DNA from 2 places in the Burkholderia sp. KL41 genome. Region 2 is predicted to be linked to the other one. Evidence: predicted binding sites of a transcription regulator. Region 2 holds the regulator's gene; the other holds the start of a gene.
What was found. Region 2 encodes HrcA, which represses chaperone genes, less so after heat shock. Its sites were predicted from a motif close to TTAGCACTCNNNNNNNNNGAGTGCTAA; they were not measured.
Positions count from the first base shown of each region.

Region 1: a site for HrcA is predicted at 4,048-4,074, ahead of rpoH (RNA polymerase sigma factor RpoH). Genes of this name have one in related genera too.

Region 1 is NZ_CM174446.1:3,349,291-3,357,131, forward strand. Features, by position in the region: gene ybiB (DNA-binding protein YbiB) at 1-609, shown strand, start outside; gene leuA (2-isopropylmalate synthase) at 990-2,636, shown strand; gene PQB87_RS15785 (nuclear transport factor 2 family protein) at 2,779-3,162, opposite strand; gene PQB87_RS15790 (acyloxyacyl hydrolase) at 3,208-3,777, opposite strand; gene rpoH (RNA polymerase sigma factor RpoH) at 4,136-5,071, shown strand; gene cydP (cytochrome oxidase putative small subunit CydP) at 5,444-5,728, shown strand; gene PQB87_RS15805 (cytochrome ubiquinol oxidase subunit I) at 5,718-7,298, shown strand; gene cydB (cytochrome d ubiquinol oxidase subunit II) at 7,330-7,841, shown strand, end outside.
Region 2 is NZ_CM174446.1:818,817-826,657, forward strand. Features, by position in the region: gene glnE (bifunctional [glutamate--ammonia ligase]-adenylyl-L-tyrosine phosphorylase/[glutamate--ammonia-ligase] adenylyltransferase) at 1-1,569, shown strand, start outside; gene recN (DNA repair protein RecN) at 1,698-3,347, opposite strand; gene PQB87_RS03910 (NAD kinase) at 3,367-4,269, opposite strand; gene hrcA (heat-inducible transcriptional repressor HrcA) at 4,401-5,423, shown strand; gene hemH (ferrochelatase) at 5,571-6,644, shown strand; gene PQB87_RS03925 (RNA-binding S4 domain-containing protein) at 6,641-7,048, shown strand; gene PQB87_RS03930 (hypothetical protein) at 7,020-7,181, opposite strand; gene grpE (nucleotide exchange factor GrpE) at 7,538-7,841, shown strand, end outside.

The sequences.
Region 1 (7,841 bases), 1.2 Mb from region 2:
GTGCTCGTGCATGGTGTCGAGCAGGATCCGGGCCGTGTGACGAGCGCCGAGATCTTCTCGGCGCTGTCGCTCGCGCCGTCGGCGTCGCACGATGCGATCGAGGACACGCTTGCCGAGCGCCGCGTCGCGTTCGCGTCGATCGAGGTGCTGGCGCCGCGCATCGCCCACCTGCTGTCGATGCGTCGCGTGCTCGGCGTGCGCAATTCGACGCACACGCTCGTGAAGATCCTGCAGCCGTTCGCACCGGCCGGCCTGCGGCTCGTCAACTACACGCACCCGCCGTACCGCGACAGCCTCGCGCAGCTGTTCCGCGACCATCCGGACGCCGCGCTCGGCGGCGCGCTGCTGGCGCGCGGCACCGAGGGCGAAGCCGTTGCCGACACGCGGCGCCAGGTACAGGTCGACTGGTTACACGACGGCGTGTGCGACACGCTGATCGAGGCCGAGCGCTCGTCGACCGATGCGCCCCCCGTCGCCCTGCCCGAATCGCGCGATGCGGCCACGACGGCCGCGTGGACGGACGCCGTATTGCGCGGCGAGGTGCCGGTGCCCGACACCGTCGCCCGCCAGGTCGCGACGATCGTGCAGATCACCCGCATCGCGCGCTGACGGCACGCCCGCGAACCGGCCCCGCGCGCCGGGCATTTGACACGCGGGCGCATCCTGGCATAGAGTTGCCGTCATGCGTTCCTTTCCGAACACCCTCCGAATTACCTCCGGCCGCCTAGCGCGGCCGCTATCGCTACGACTAGCCTAAGGCTGTCGTAGCGCCGTGTGCTGTCCGCACGGTCCCTCCCAGCAGTTCCTCGCAGTACCCCTCTCGCAGTTTTTACAACCCGAAGTCGTCAGCATTCGTCCGTCTATCCGTCGGCCGATTCGCGAAGATCATCCGCATCCGCAGCGCGCTCACGTGCCGCGGAGCGAGGCAGCGCCAACCGTCGCCCATGCCGCCCGTCTTCGCTCGCGACTTGAGACCCGAGGTCCAGAAGATGCAGCGCAATCCGCAAGACAAGTACCGTCCGTTCGAGCCCGTCCGCCTCAATGGCCGCAAATGGCCGTCGCGCACCATCGAGCGCGCGCCCGTCTGGATGAGCACCGACCTGCGCGACGGCAACCAGTCGCTGATCGAGCCGATGAGCATCGAGCAGAAGCTCGAATTCTTCGAGATGCTGGTCGCGATCGGGTTCAAGGAGATCGAAGTCGGCTTTCCGTCGGCGTCGCAAACCGACTTCGATTTCGTCCGCAAGCTGATCGACGACAAGCGGATTCCCGACGACGTGACGATCGAAGTGCTCGTGCAGGCGCGCGAAGACCTGATCGCACGCACGTTCGACGCGCTCGAAGGCGTGCCGCGCGCGATCGTGCACCTGTACAACGCGGTCTGCCCGTCGTTCCGCCGCATCGTGTTCGGGATGTCGAAGGCCGACGTGAAGGCGCTCGCGATCGACGGCACGCGCATCATCAAGGAGCACGCCGCCGCGCGCCCCGACACGCAGTGGACCTTCCAGTACTCGCCGGAAACCTTCAGCATGACCGAGCTGACGTTCGCACGCGAGATCTGCGACGCGGTCGCGCAAACCTGGCGCCCGACCCGCGACCACAAGATGATCGTCAACCTGCCGGCCACCGTCGAAGCCGCGAGCCCGAACGTGTTCGCCGACCAGATCGAATGGATGGACCGCAACCTCGCGTATCGCGACAGCATCGTGCTGTCCGTGCATCCGCACAACGACCGCGGCACGGCGGTCGCGGCGGCCGAACTTGCGCTGCTCGCGGGCGCCGACCGCATCGAGGGTTGCCTGTTCGGCAACGGCGAGCGTACCGGCAACGTCGATCTCGTCACGCTCGCGCTGAACCTCTACACGCAGGGCATCGATCCTGGCCTCGATTTCTCCGACATCGACGCGGTGCGCCGCGTCGTCGAACGCTGCAACCAGATTCCGGTGCATCCGCGCCATCCGTATGCGGGCGACCTCGTGTTCACCGCGTTCTCCGGTTCGCACCAGGACGCGATCCGCAAGGGCTTCGCGCAGCAGCGCCCCGACGCGCCGTGGGAAGTGCCGTACCTGCCGATCGACCCGGCCGACCTCGGCCGCAGCTACGACGCGGTGATCCGCGTCAACAGCCAGTCCGGCAAGGGCGGCGCGACGTTCCTGCTCGAACGCGGGATGGGCTTCACGCCGACGCGGCGCGTGCAGATCGAATTCAGCCACGCGGTGCAGACGCTTGCCGACGCGTCGGGAGAGGAAGTGACGGGCGACGCGATCTGCGCGCTGTTCGCGCGCGAATTCTTCGAGACCGACGGCCCGGCCGCGCGCCACGGCAACGGCGCGCGCTGGCAGAACCGCGAGATCGCGACGGCGCCCGCGGCGGATATCGCGCCTGACGATGCCGTGCGACGTTTGGCCGCGGCATTCGCGGCCGCCGCCGGCGTCGCGATCGACATTGCTTCGTGCGAACACGCGCGCACGACGGACGGGCGGCTCGCGGTATCGGTGGGTTGCCGGGTCGGCGATGCGCCGCTGCGGCACGGCGTCGGCCTGCACGCCGATGCGGCGGGCGCCGCGCTCGATGCGCTCGTCAGCGCGATCAATCGCTCGGCATGGCACTGCGCGGATCGCCGCGCGGCGGCCTGACGGCCGGTTCCGTTTCAGGGTTCAAACGTCAGCGAGCGGTGCGTGACCGCTCGTGCGCCGCGCGATCCGCGCCGCACGAGGCAGCAAAAAGCGGCCCAGAAGGCCGCTTCGATCGGGACATGAAAACGGGCGCCACGCGCGCTCATGTCTCGGTCGCGCACCGCGTCGCCTGCCACGCGAACAGGCTCCAGCGGCCCTGTTCGTGGGTGTGGACGGAGGTATACGCAATCGGGAAGACCAGGCCGCCGTTGTTCGTTTCCATCTCGATCAACGCGCGCCCGGTGACGACGCAGGTTTCATCGCCGACGGGCAGCACATCCTGCGACTGGATTTCGATCTGGCGATAGCGGCGGCGGCCGGCGACGATGGCGTCGATGAACTGCTGCTTGGTTTCGCGTTTGCCGTTGGTGTGCACGAAGAACACCTTGTCCGACAAAAGCGCGCCGAGCGCCTCGCCGTCGCCGTCCACCATCGCCCGGAACCGATCGCGCTCGAGCGCGCGGATCGCATCGATCACCTTCGCCATCGCCTGACTCCTCGGCAACGCGCACGCCGTGCGCGGGCGTGCGGATCAGAAGTTGTACTGCACGTAGAACTGGTGGAAATTTATACCAGGATTCGGCTCTTTGATACCCGCGTTAGACACATGTTCAAAACGGTAGCCGACCTGATACTGTTGCCGTTGGCCGAACTGCACGCCCACCCCCGCGGTCGGCGAGAACTGGAACGCCGTTCCCAGCGAGAAATGATCCGAGATCGTCGGGTGCGTCAGCAGCCGGACGCCGCCGCCGGCCTCGATGAACGGGCGAATCTCCCCGGCGCTCTTGATGAAGCGGAACAGCGGCGTCACGCCGAATTCGCCGATGCTGCCGTGAACGTTGCCGCCCGTGTGCCAGTAGCCGGCGTGCCCTTCCACGACGAACGCGAAGTGCCAACCGCCCATTTCCCACCAGTTCCAGCCCGGATCCCACACCACGCCGAGATCGCCCTTGTCGACCCCGTGGCGATCCGAAAAACCGCCGCCCGCCTGAATCCCCCATCGATCCGCGAATGCCGCGCCCGATCCTCCCAGAAGGGACGCCGCCAGCATCGCGTGCAGGACAAGCCGGCTGCGGGGCCGGCGATTCTTCTTATTGTTCATCTGACACTCCAACTTTGTGGGTTGAATGGAACCTGCCGCTTCGGCCGGCTCAAGCGAACTGAATGGTATGGTAAAGGACTTTTCGGATCGGCATCACGAAGCGAAATGGCTTCCTTCCAAAACAACAAAAATTGAAATCGTCTACTGATTACCATCTGAAACAACGGCTTACGGAACTTCGCCGCGCGTCCCCTGTCGCAGAATAGACTATCGACTCGACTAACTCGATAGAAAAACGGGAACTCCGATGCCCACGCTTGCTCTAAGGAATTAGCACTCAGCTTGCGGGAGTGCTAAGATGCCCCACGGAATCTCATTCGAGACCGGGGGTTTGTCCCTGATTCCAAAGGAGTTTTTAGTGAGCAACGCCCTGACCCTCCCGAACATCCTGAGCCCGACGCCGGCCAAGGCCGAATCGGCAGGCTCGCTGGCGCTCGCAGCTCAATCAATGTTGCCGGGCCAGCTTGGCAACATCGACGCGTACATCCAGGCCGTCAATCGCATTCCGCTGCTGACGGCAGAAGAGGAACGCCAGTACGCGACCGAATTCCGCGAAAGCAACAATCTCGACTCGGCACGCCGCCTCGTGCTGTCGCACCTGCGGCTCGTCGTGTCGATCGCGCGCAACTATCTCGGGTACGGCCTGCCGCACGGCGACCTGATCCAGGAAGGCAACATCGGCCTGATGAAGGCCGTGAAGCGCTTCGATCCGGCCCAGAACGTGCGTCTCGTGTCGTACGCGATCCACTGGATCAAGGCCGAGATCCACGAGTACATCCTGCGCAACTGGCGCATGGTGAAGGTCGCGACGACGAAGGCGCAGCGCAAGCTGTTCTTCAACCTGCGCAGCCACAAGAAGAGCATGCAGGCGATGACGCCCGAGGAAATCGACGGCCTCGCACAAGAGCTCAACGTCAAGCGCGAAGACGTGACCGAAATGGAAACGCGCCTGTCGGGCGGCGATATCGCGCTCGAAGGGCAGGTCGAAGACGGCGAGGAGTCGTACGCACCGATCGCCTACCTGGCCGACTCGCACAACGAACCGACCGCCGTGCTCGCCGCGCGTCAGCGCGACTCGCTGCAGACGGACGGCATCGCGCAGGCACTCGACGCGCTCGACGCGCGCAGCCGCCGCATCATCGAGGCGCGCTGGCTGCACGTCGACGACGACGGCTCGGGCGGCTCGACGCTGCACGATCTCGCCGCCGAGTTCGGCGTGTCGGCGGAACGCATCCGCCAGATCGAGGCGAGCGCAATGAAAAAGATGCGCACTGCCCTCGCCGAATACGCGTAAATCACTGGCGATTCAAAGCGCCTCATCGAAAACCGCTGCCTGACCGGCAGCGTTTTTTTTGCCCGCCTTTTTCACCGGTTTTTGGCCGGTTTATCACTCGCCTTTCCGCCCGCCTCTTCGCTCGTTTCTCCGTCGATTAATCGACCTGTTTGATCAGGTATTGGACGGTTCGCGGGCCCCTTCCGCATAAGCTTGATCTGCCTCAAGTTTCGGGCCGTGTTTCGCGACGGTCTGCCGCAGCGCAGCACTCGGCAGCGGAAAGCCGTCCTTTTAAAATTGGCATGTCAGGCGCAAAAGGATTAAAACAGCTTCACGGCCGTCATAAATCCGACGTAAAGTCGCCCCAATTCCGACGTAAGTCGATTCAGGAAAATCGCCTTGATCTCGATCAATAAAGAGCCAGCGCCGCCTCCCCCGCGGCCGGCCGGTTCGATCGGCTGGCGCGCGCGCATCGCCGCGTGGGCACGCGGCCCGACCCTCGCCCGCGACATCAGCCTGGTGCTGATCGTCAAGCTGATCCTCCTGATGTCGCTCAAATACGCATTCTTCAATCATCCGCAGGCCGAGCACATGTCGCTTCCGCCTGCCGCCGTCGCCGAGAAGCTGCTCTCGGTGCCGGCGCCTGCACCCACCGAGGGAGACCACCATGATAAGTAGCGAAGTCGTCGATCTGTCGCGTCTGCAGTTCGGCATCACGGCGCTCTACCACTTCCTGTTCGTGCCGCTGACGCTCGGCCTGTCCTGGCTGCTCGTCATCATGGAAGCCGTCTACGTGATGACCGGCAAACAGGTCTACAAGGACATGACCCAGTTCTGGGGCAAGCTGTTCGGGATCAACTTCGCGATGGGCGTGACGACCGGCATCACGCTCGAATTCCAGTTCGGCACGAACTGGTCGTACTACTCGCACTATGTCGGCGACATCTTCGGCGTGCCGCTCGCGGTCGAAGGCCTGATGGCGTTCTTCCTCGAATCGACGTTCGTCGGCCTGTTCTTCTTCGGCTGGAACCGCCTGTCGAAGGTCAAGCACCTGATGGTCACGTTCCTCGTCGCGCTGGGCTCGAACCTGTCCGCGCTGTGGATCCTCGTCGCCAACGGCTGGATGAACAACCCGGTCGGCGCCGAGTTCAACTACCAGACGATGCGCATGGAGCTGACGAACCTGTTCGACGTGCTGTTCAACCCGGTCGCGCAGGTGAAGTTCGTGCACACCGTGTCGGCCGGCTACGTGACGGCCGCGATGTTCGTGCTCGGCATCTCGTCGTGGTACCTGCTGAAGAAGCGCGACACCGACTTCGCACTGCGCTCGTTCGCGGTCGCGGCCGGCTTCGGTCTTGCGTCGACGCTTTGCGTGATCGTGCTCGGCGACGAGTCGGGCTATACGACCGGCGAAGTGCAGAAGATGAAGCTCGCCGCGATCGAATCGGAATGGGAAACCCAGCCGGCGCCGGCCTCGTTCACGCTGATCGGCATTCCGAACCAGAAGGAAGAGCGCACCGACTACGCGATCAAGATCCCGTACGCGCTCGGCCTGATCGCGACGCGCTCGATCGACGAACCGGTGATCGGCCTGCGCGAGCTCGCGAAGCGCAGCGAGGAGCACATCCAGAGCGGGATGGTCGCGTACGGCGCATTGCAGAAGATCAAGGAAGGCGACACGAGCGACGCGACCCGCGCATCGTTCGACCAGCACAAGCAGTATCTCGGCTACGGGTTGATGCTCAAGCAGTTCACGCCGAACGTGACCGATGCGACGCCGGAGCAGATCAAGGCCGCCGCGAAGAAGACCATCCCGCCGGTCGCGCCCGTGTTCTTCTCGTTCCGGATGATGGTGTTCCTCGGCATCCTGTTCCTCGCGACTTTCGTAGCCGCGTTCTGGTTCTGCGCGCGCCGCGAGCTGCTGCAGGACAACCGCCGCTGGTTCCTGCGCTATGCGGTGTGGGCAATCCCGCTGCCGTGGCTCGCCGCGGAATTCGGCTGGGTCGTCGCCGAGCTCGGCCGCCAGCCGTGGACGATCGCGGGCATCCTGCCGACGCATCTGTCCGCGTCCAGCCTGACGTCGACGGACCTGTACCTGAGCCTCGCCGGTTTCATCGCGTTCTACACGGCACTGTTCGTCATCGAGATCAAGCTGATGTTCAAGTACGCGCGCCTCGGCCCGTCGTCGCTGCATACCGGCCGCTATCACCACGAACTCGAGGCGGCCAGCGAGCGCGCCCCGGCCTGAGCACGCACCTGAAACGGAACAAGGAATCGCTATGGACTATGCAACTCTCAAGGTGATCTGGTGGCTGCTCGTCGGCGTGCTGCTGATCGGCTTCGCCGTCACCGACGGCTTCGACATGGGCGCGACCGCGCTGCTGCCGTTCCTCGGCAAGACCGACGAGGAACGCCGCATCATCGTCAACACCGTCGGTGCGACGTGGGAAGGCAACCAGGTGTGGCTGATCACGGCCGGCGGCGCGATGTTCGCGGCCTGGCCGCTCGTCTACGCGGCGTCGTTCTCCGGCTTCTACTTCGCGATGCTGCTCGTGCTGTTCGCGTTGTTCTTCCGGCCGGTGGGCTTCGACTACCGCAGCAAGCGCCCTGACCCGCGCTGGCGCGCGGGCTGGGACTGGGGCCTGTTCGTCGGCGGCTTCGTGCCGGCGCTCGTGTTCGGCGTCGCGTTCGGCAACCTGCTGCAAGGCGTGCCGTTCAAGTTCGACAGCGACCTGCGCGTGACCTATTACGGCGGCTTCTGGGCGTTGCTGAACCCGTTCGCGCTGCTGTG
Region 2 (7,841 bases):
CACCGGAACTTCGTCGAGGCGCAGTTCGACCAGATCTTCGCGGACAAGGTGAAGGGCGGCGGCCCTTGCGCGGCGGGTGACGACACGGCCGCCGCATGGATCTGGAGCGGCGCGTTGGGCGACGACGGCGAGGACGATGCGCTGGTCGCACGCCTCGACGGCCTCGGTTTTGCCGATCCGGCCGCCGTGCTCGCGCGGCTGCGTGCGATCTGGCAATCGACGCGCTACATGGGCCTGCCGGAAAAGAGCCGGCAGCGCTTCGACAGCGTCGCGCAGCGGGCGCTCGAGGCCGCGCCGAACATCGACGCCGCACGCCGCGACGACACGATCGTGCGCCTGTTCGACCTGCTCGAGACGGTCAGCCGGCGCGGCGTCTATCTCGCGCTGCTGACCGAGTATCCGGCCGCGCTCGACCGCGTGCTGTCGGTGCTCGGCGCGACGCGCTGGGGCGGCGGTTACCTGATCCGCCACCCGCAGCTGCTCGACGAGCTGCTCGACGACGAGGCGATCGCGAGCCCGTTCGACTGGCCTGCGTTCAAGGACGCGCTGCGCGCGCGCCTCGCGGCGGCCGACGGCCCCGAGCAGCAGATGGACCTGCTGCGGCACGCGCAGCACGCGGAGGTGTTCCGGATCCTGCTGATCGACCTGGCCGGGCAGCTGTCGGTCGAGCACGTGAGCGACCGGCTGTCCGAGCTGGCCGACGCGGTGCTCGACGTGACGATCGAAGTCGTCTGGTCCCAGCTCGCGAAGCGCCATCGCGACGTGCCGAAGTTCGCGGTGATCGCGTACGGCAAGCTGGGCGGCAAGGAGCTCGGCTACGCATCCGATCTCGACCTGATCTTCCTGTACGACGACGCGGACGAGCGCTCGGCGGACGTCTACACGACCTTCACGCGGCGGCTCATCACGTGGCTCACCACGGCGACCGGGGCCGGCGCGCTGTTCGACATCGACCTGCGGCTGCGGCCGAACGGCGAGGCCGGGCTGCTCGTCACCGATCTCGATGCGTTCCGCCGCTACCAGCTGCGCGAGGGCGATGCCGCGAACACCGCGTGGGTGTGGGAGCACCAGGCGCTGACGCGTGCCCGCTACAGCGCGGGCGACGCGCAGATCGGCGCTGACTTCGAGGCGATCCGCCAGCAGGTGCTGACGACGCCGCGCGACGGCGGCGTGCTCGCGAAGGAGATTGTCGACATGCGGGGCAAGGTGTTTGCCGGCCATCCGAACCAGACCGACCTGTTCGACCTGAAGCACGATCGCGGCGGGATGGTCGACATCGAATTCATCGTCCAGTACTGGGTGCTGCTGCACGCGTCGAGCGACGCCGAGCTGATCCGCAACACGGGCAACATCGCGCTGCTGCGCGAGGTCGCGCGCTTCGGGCTGATGGGCGAGGACGAGGCCGAGCGCGTCGGCGCGGCCTACCGGAAGTACCGGAAGCTGCAGCACAAGCTGCGGCTCGACGGGATGGAGAAGGCGCGGGTCGATCCGGCCGTGGTGGCCGACGAGCGCGCAGCCGTGACGGCGCTGTGGGCGCGCGTGTTCGGGACGGCTGAAACGGGCGTTTGAGTCGGGTGTTCGAATCGGGCGTTCGAACTCGCGGAGCAGGGCGGGCGCGGTCGGGCGAGCGGCCGTGCGGTAAAAAAAGACCGGCGCATGCGCCGGTCTTTTTGCATTCGGCCGACGCGGTGCCCGCGTCAGGCCGCCAGCATTTCCTTCGCGTGCTTGCGCGTCGTGGCCGTGATCTCGAGCCCGCCGAGCATCCGCGCGACTTCCTCGATCCGGTTGGCGCGGTCGAGCGCGACGACCGTCGACACCGTGCCGCCGCGCTCGTCGGCGCCCTTCGCGACCTGGAAGTGGTGGTCGCCGCGCGCGGCGACCTGCGGCAGGTGCGTCACGCACAGCACCTGGCGATCGCGCCCGAGCTGGTGCAGCAGGCGGCCGACCACTTCGGCGACGCCGCCGCCGATCCCCGTATCGACTTCGTCGAAGATCAGCGTCGGCGTCGGGCTCGCCGCGCTTGCGATCACTGCGAGCGCAAGGCTGATCCGCGCGAGTTCGCCGCCCGACGCGACCTTCGCGAGCGGCCGCAGCGGCACGCCGGGGTGGCCGGCGACCCGGAATTCGACCTGCTCGAGCCCGTGCGGGCCGCCGTCGGCGAGCGGGACGAGCGCGACTTCAAAGCTTCCGCCCGCCATCGACAGTTCCTGCATGCCGGCCGTGACGGCCGTGCCGAGCGCCTTGGCGGCCTGCGCGCGCGCCTTCGACAGATGCCTGGCATCGGCGAGATAGGCTTCCCGCGCCTTGGCCTGCGTCGCCTCGAGCGCACCGAGATCGGCGGCCGCGTCGAGCGCGGCGAGCTGCGCGCGGCGTGCCGCGTGTTCTTCGTGCAGCGTGTCGGGCGGCAACCGGAACTTGCGGGCGGTCGAGTGCAGCGCATCGAGGCGCGTTTCGACCTGCGCGAGCCGCTCGGGATCGAGATCGACGCGCTGCGCATAGTGCGACAGCGAGTAGACGGCTTCCTGCAGCTGGATCTCGGCTGGTTCGAGCGACGCGAGCGCGTCGCCGAGCGAGGTGTCGTAGTCGGCCAGGCTGCGCAGCTTCGACACGATCGCGCCGAGCTGCGCGAGCATCGCGTCGTCGGCCTCGGACAACGCGTTGAGTGCGCCGCGCACGCCGTCGATCAGGTTCGCCGAATGCGACAGGCGCTTGTGCTCGTTGCTGACTTCGTCCCATTCGCCGGGCTGCGGCGCGAGCTTGTCGAGCTCGGCGAGCTGCCACGCGAGCTTTTCGCGTTCGAGCTGCAGCTCCCGCTCGTGCGCCTTCGCGGCCTCGATCGCCTGCGTCGCGTCGCGCCACACGCGCCACGCGCGCGCGACGTTCGCCGCATCGGCGACGAGCCCTGCGTGCGTGTCGAACAGCTCGCGCTGCGCGTCGGGCCGCATCAGCAGCTGGTGCGCATGCTGGCCGTGGATGTCGACGAGCATTTCGCCGAGTTCACGCAGCTGCGCGAGCGTCGCGCTGGTGCCGTTGATGAACGCGCGCGACCGGCCGTTCGCGTCGATCACGCGGCGCAGCATCACGGTGTCCTCGGTGTCGAACGCGTGTTCGTCGAGCCAGCGCGCGACGCGGTCGTGCGGCGTGAATTCGGCGGTGATGTCGGCGCGGCCGCAGCCGGTGCGCACGACGCTCGCGTCGGCACGTTCGCCGAGCGCGAGGGCGAGGGCGTCGATCAGGATCGATTTCCCGGCGCCGGTTTCACCGGAAAAGACGGAAAAGCCGCTGTCGAATTCGAGATCGAGCGCGGCGACGATGACGAAGTCGCGGATCGAGAGGTGGCGGAGCATGGTGTCGGGCGGAGCGGCGTCAGGACGCCTTGTCGTCTTCGTTCGAGGCGTGTTCGTTCCAGTGCAGCTTCTTGCGCAGCGTCGAGAAATAGCTGTAGCCGATCGGATGCAGGAACGGCACCGTGTGCTTCGAGCGGCGCACCTCGATCGTGTCGTTCAGTTCGAGCGACGTGAACGACTGCATGTCGAAGTTCACGTTGACGTCGCGCCCGCCGACGATCTGGATCGCGATCTTCGAATCGTCGGGCAGTACGATCGGCCTGTTCGACAGCGCGTGCGGCGCAATCGGCACGAGCACGATGCCCTGCAGCTGCGGATGGAGGATCGGGCCGGCCGACGACAGCGCGTAAGCGGTCGAGCCGGTCGGCGTGGCGACGATCAGGCCGTCCGAACGCTGGTTGTACATGTACCGGCCGTCGACCGACGCGCGCAGCTCGACCATCCCGGAGAAACCGCTGCGGTTCACGACGACGTCGTTGAACGCGAGCGCGTGGTAGATCGGTTCGCCGTCGCGCATGATCCGGGCCTCGAGCAGCGAGCGCTCCTCGCGCTCGAACTTGCCCGACAGGATCACCGGGACGAGTGCCTGCATGTCGGCCGCCGCGATATCGGTGATGAAGCCGAGCCGCCCGTGGTTGATCCCGATCAGCGGTGTCTTGTACGGCGCGAGCTGACGGCCGATGCCGAGCATCGTCCCGTCGCCGCCCAGTACGACCGCCACGTCGGCGCGCGCCCCGATTTCGGCCGGGGTCAGCGCCGGGTAGCCGGTGATGCCGATCTCGCGCGCGGTCTCGGCTTCGAAGACGACCTCGAAGCCCCGCTTGGCAATGCAGGCGGCCAGCGTGGCGAGCGGCTCGGCGATGTTCGGCGTGTTGCTCCGGCCGACGAGCGCGACAGTGTTGAACTGATTACCGGTTTTCATGCCGGCATTACACCATAGCTCGTTGACGAAAAGAACCGGCTGTTCGCTGACGGGGCCGGATCGGGTCGGCCCGCGCATCGGTGGCTGACGCCACTCGCCGCGGTCGCGCGGTTGCGCTAAAATTTTCCACCATGCTAGATCCTCGCGCACGAACCCTCCTGAAAACCCTGATCGAACGGTATATCGCCGACGGTCAGCCAGTCGGATCGCGCACGTTGTCCCGTTACTCCGGGCTCGAGCTGAGCCCGGCGACGATCCGCAACGTGATGTCCGACCTGGAGGAGCTCGGCCTCGTGTCGAGCCCGCACACGTCGGCCGGCCGCGTGCCGACGCCGCGCGGCTACCGGCTGTTCGTCGACACGATGCTGACGGTCGAGGTGCCGATCGACGCAGAGGCCGTCGCGCGGCAGGTGCAGAACACGCTGCAGGCCGGCGAGCCGCAGCAGCGCGTCGTGGCGGCCGCGGCGAGCGTGCTGTCGAACCTGTCGCAGTTCGCGGGCGTCGTGCTGACGCCGCGCCGCAGCCACGTGTTCAAGCAGATCGAGTTCATGCGCCTGTCGGACAAGCGCATCCTGCTGATCATCGTGACGCCCGAGGGCGACGTGCAGAACCGGATGCTCGCGACGCCGCGCGACTACTCGCCGTCGCAACTGACCGAGGCGTCCAACTACATCAACGCGCATTTCGCCGGGCTGTCGTTCGACGAGGTGCGCCGTCGCCTGCGCGACGAGATCGACCAGTTGCGCGGCGACATGACCACGCTGATGCATGCGGCCGTGACGGCCAGCACCGAGGTGCCCGACACCGAGGACACCGTGCTGATTTCCGGCGAGCGCAACCTGCTCGAGGTGGCGGATCTGTCGTCCGACATGGCCCGGCTGCGCAAGCTGTTCGACGTATTCGACCAAAAGACGGGCCTCCTGCAACTGCTCGACGTGTCGAGCCACGCCCAGGGCGTGCAGATCTTCATCGGCGGCGAATCGACACTCGTGCCGATCGAGGAAATGAGCGTCGTTACCGCCCCTTACGAGGTGAACGGGCAGATCGTCGGCACGCTCGGCGTGATCGGCCCGACCCGCATGGCGTACAACCGCGTGATCCCGATCGTCGACATCACCGCGCGGCTGCTGTCGCTCACGCTGAGCCAGCAGTAGCCTGCGAGCGCCAGCCCGATCCCGCCCCGTCATCGTGCCGCGGCGCCGCGTGCGCCGACAGTCGGCCGAACGGCCAGCCGACCGGCGCGAGGCGGCCCGCTATAATTGAGAGCCGTCCGGTCCCGTGCCCCGAGCACGTTCTTGCCCATGCGTTTCGATCTTGAGCCGCCTTCGAGTATCGCGGCCGCCCATCGCATCGGTGTGCTGCTGATCAATCTCGGCACGCCCGATGCGCCCACGCCGCGTGCCGTGCGGCGCTATCTGGCCGAATTCCTGTCGGATCCGCGGGTCGTCGAGATTCCGCAGGCCATCTGGCAGGTGCTGCTGCGCACGCTGATCCTGCCGCTGCGCGGCCGTGCGTCCGCGAAGAAATACGCGGCCGTCTGGATGCCCGAGGGCTCGCCGCTGCGCGTGCATACCGTGCGCCAGACCGACGGCGTGCGGCACCTGCTCGCGTCGAACGGTTATCAAGTGCAGGTCGACTACGCGATGCGCTACGGCAGTCCGAACATTTCGCACGCGCTCGCGCAGTTCAAGCGCGCCGGCGTCGAGCGCGTGCTGCTGATGCCGATGTATCCGCAATACTCGGCGTCGACCACGGCCACCGCATTCGACGCCGCATTCGACGCGCTTTCGCGCATGCGCAACCAGCCGGAGGTGCGCACGATACGGCACTACGCCGACCATCCGGCCTATATCCACGCGCTGGCCGAGCAGGTGCGCCAGTATTGGGCGCAGCACGGCCGGCCGGACTTCGCGGCCGGCGACAAGCTCGTGCTGAGCTTTCACGGCGTGCCGAAGCGCACGCTCGACCTCGGCGATCCCTATCACGACCAGTGCCAGCAGACGGGTGCGCTGCTGATGGCCGCGCTCGGGCTGTCGACAACCGAGTGCCGCGTCACGTTCCAGTCGCGTTTCGGCAAGGCCGAATGGCTGCAGCCTTATACCGCGCCGACGCTGCGCGAGTTCGGCGAGGCCGGCGTACAGCGGGCCGACGTGTTCTGTCCCGGTTTCACGGCCGATTGCCTGGAGACGATCGAGGAGATCGGCATGGAAGTGCGCGACGAGTTCCTCGCCGGTGGCGGCAAGGCGTTCCACCGGATTCCGTGCCTGAACGGCGCGCCCGCGTGGATCGGCGCGCTCGGCGAGATCGTCGCCGAAAATCTGCAGGGCTGGCCGGTCAAGGCCGCGCAGCCGGAAACGGCGGGTGAGGTGCGATGAATTACAAGATTTCGACCGAACCGGGCGCGAAGCTGCGCATCGACAAATGGCTGTGGGCGGCCCGGTTCTTCAAGACGCGCTCGCTTGCGACCGACGCGGTCGACAAGGGGCACGTGAAGATCGGCGGGGCTGCAGTCAAGCCGGCGAAGGAAGTGCGCGTGGGCGACGAGGTCGAAATTGCGATCGACGGCATCGTCTGGCACATTGCCGTCCTCGGCGTGTGCGACGTGCGCGGGCCGGCGAGCGTCGCGCAGACGCTTTACGAGGAAACGGAAGCGGGGCGGGCCGCGCGGCTCGCCGAACTGGAGCGGCGTCGCACGTATCGCGAGCCGGCGGCCGAATTGCACGGCCGGCCGACGAAGCGCGACCGGCGCATCATCGACAGATTTTCTGGTGGGAGCTGAACATCTGGTCGAACGTCGCCCGCGCGCTCCCGTATTCGGTCGTGCGGTCGGTCACGGCTCCCGACAGGCAGATGGTGGTGGTGCCGGCAATGAGTACCAGCGCGACCACCGATATCGCAAAGGTCAGTTTCACGGTACTCCCCTCGAGAAGGGGTGAAAACGGCGCCAGGTGGTGGTTGTAAGGCGTCGGTCAGCTAAGGGTAAACACGCTTTTCCGACGCTTGAGTGGAGTGTAGTGCAGCGGGACTGTGCCAAGCTAGTACTTGCCAGGTAAGCGTTGTTACAGCCCGTTTCGCCTGCCGTGGCGGACTATGCGGGCGATGCACCGGTGCGACGCGCGGTTGTTTCGCGGCATTGGAGAATGCCGGCGAATAACCCTCTTGAAATCGCAGTTTTCACCCTTATTTGCACCAGCAATGTGCGGTGCCGCCGGGTATACGGTCCGGCGGTTGCCGATTTGGCTTCAACCTCTAATCGACTTTCAGCGACATGGAAAACACGCAAGAGAACCCGGCTACCCAATCGGCCGAAGATATCGGCAGCGAGAAGCAGGCGGCGCAAGGCGCTGCTCCCGCCGCCGAAGCAGCCGACGCGGCGCTCGCGGAGGCTCAAGCCAAGGTCGCCGAGCTGCAGGAGAGCTACCTGCGGGCGAAGGCCGAGACCGAGAACGTCCGCCGCCGCGCGCAGGACGACGTCTCGAAGGCGCACAAGTTCGCGATCGAGAGCTTCGCGGAGCACCTGCTGCCCGTGCTGGACAGCCTGGAAGCGGCCGTCAACGATACGTCCGGCGATA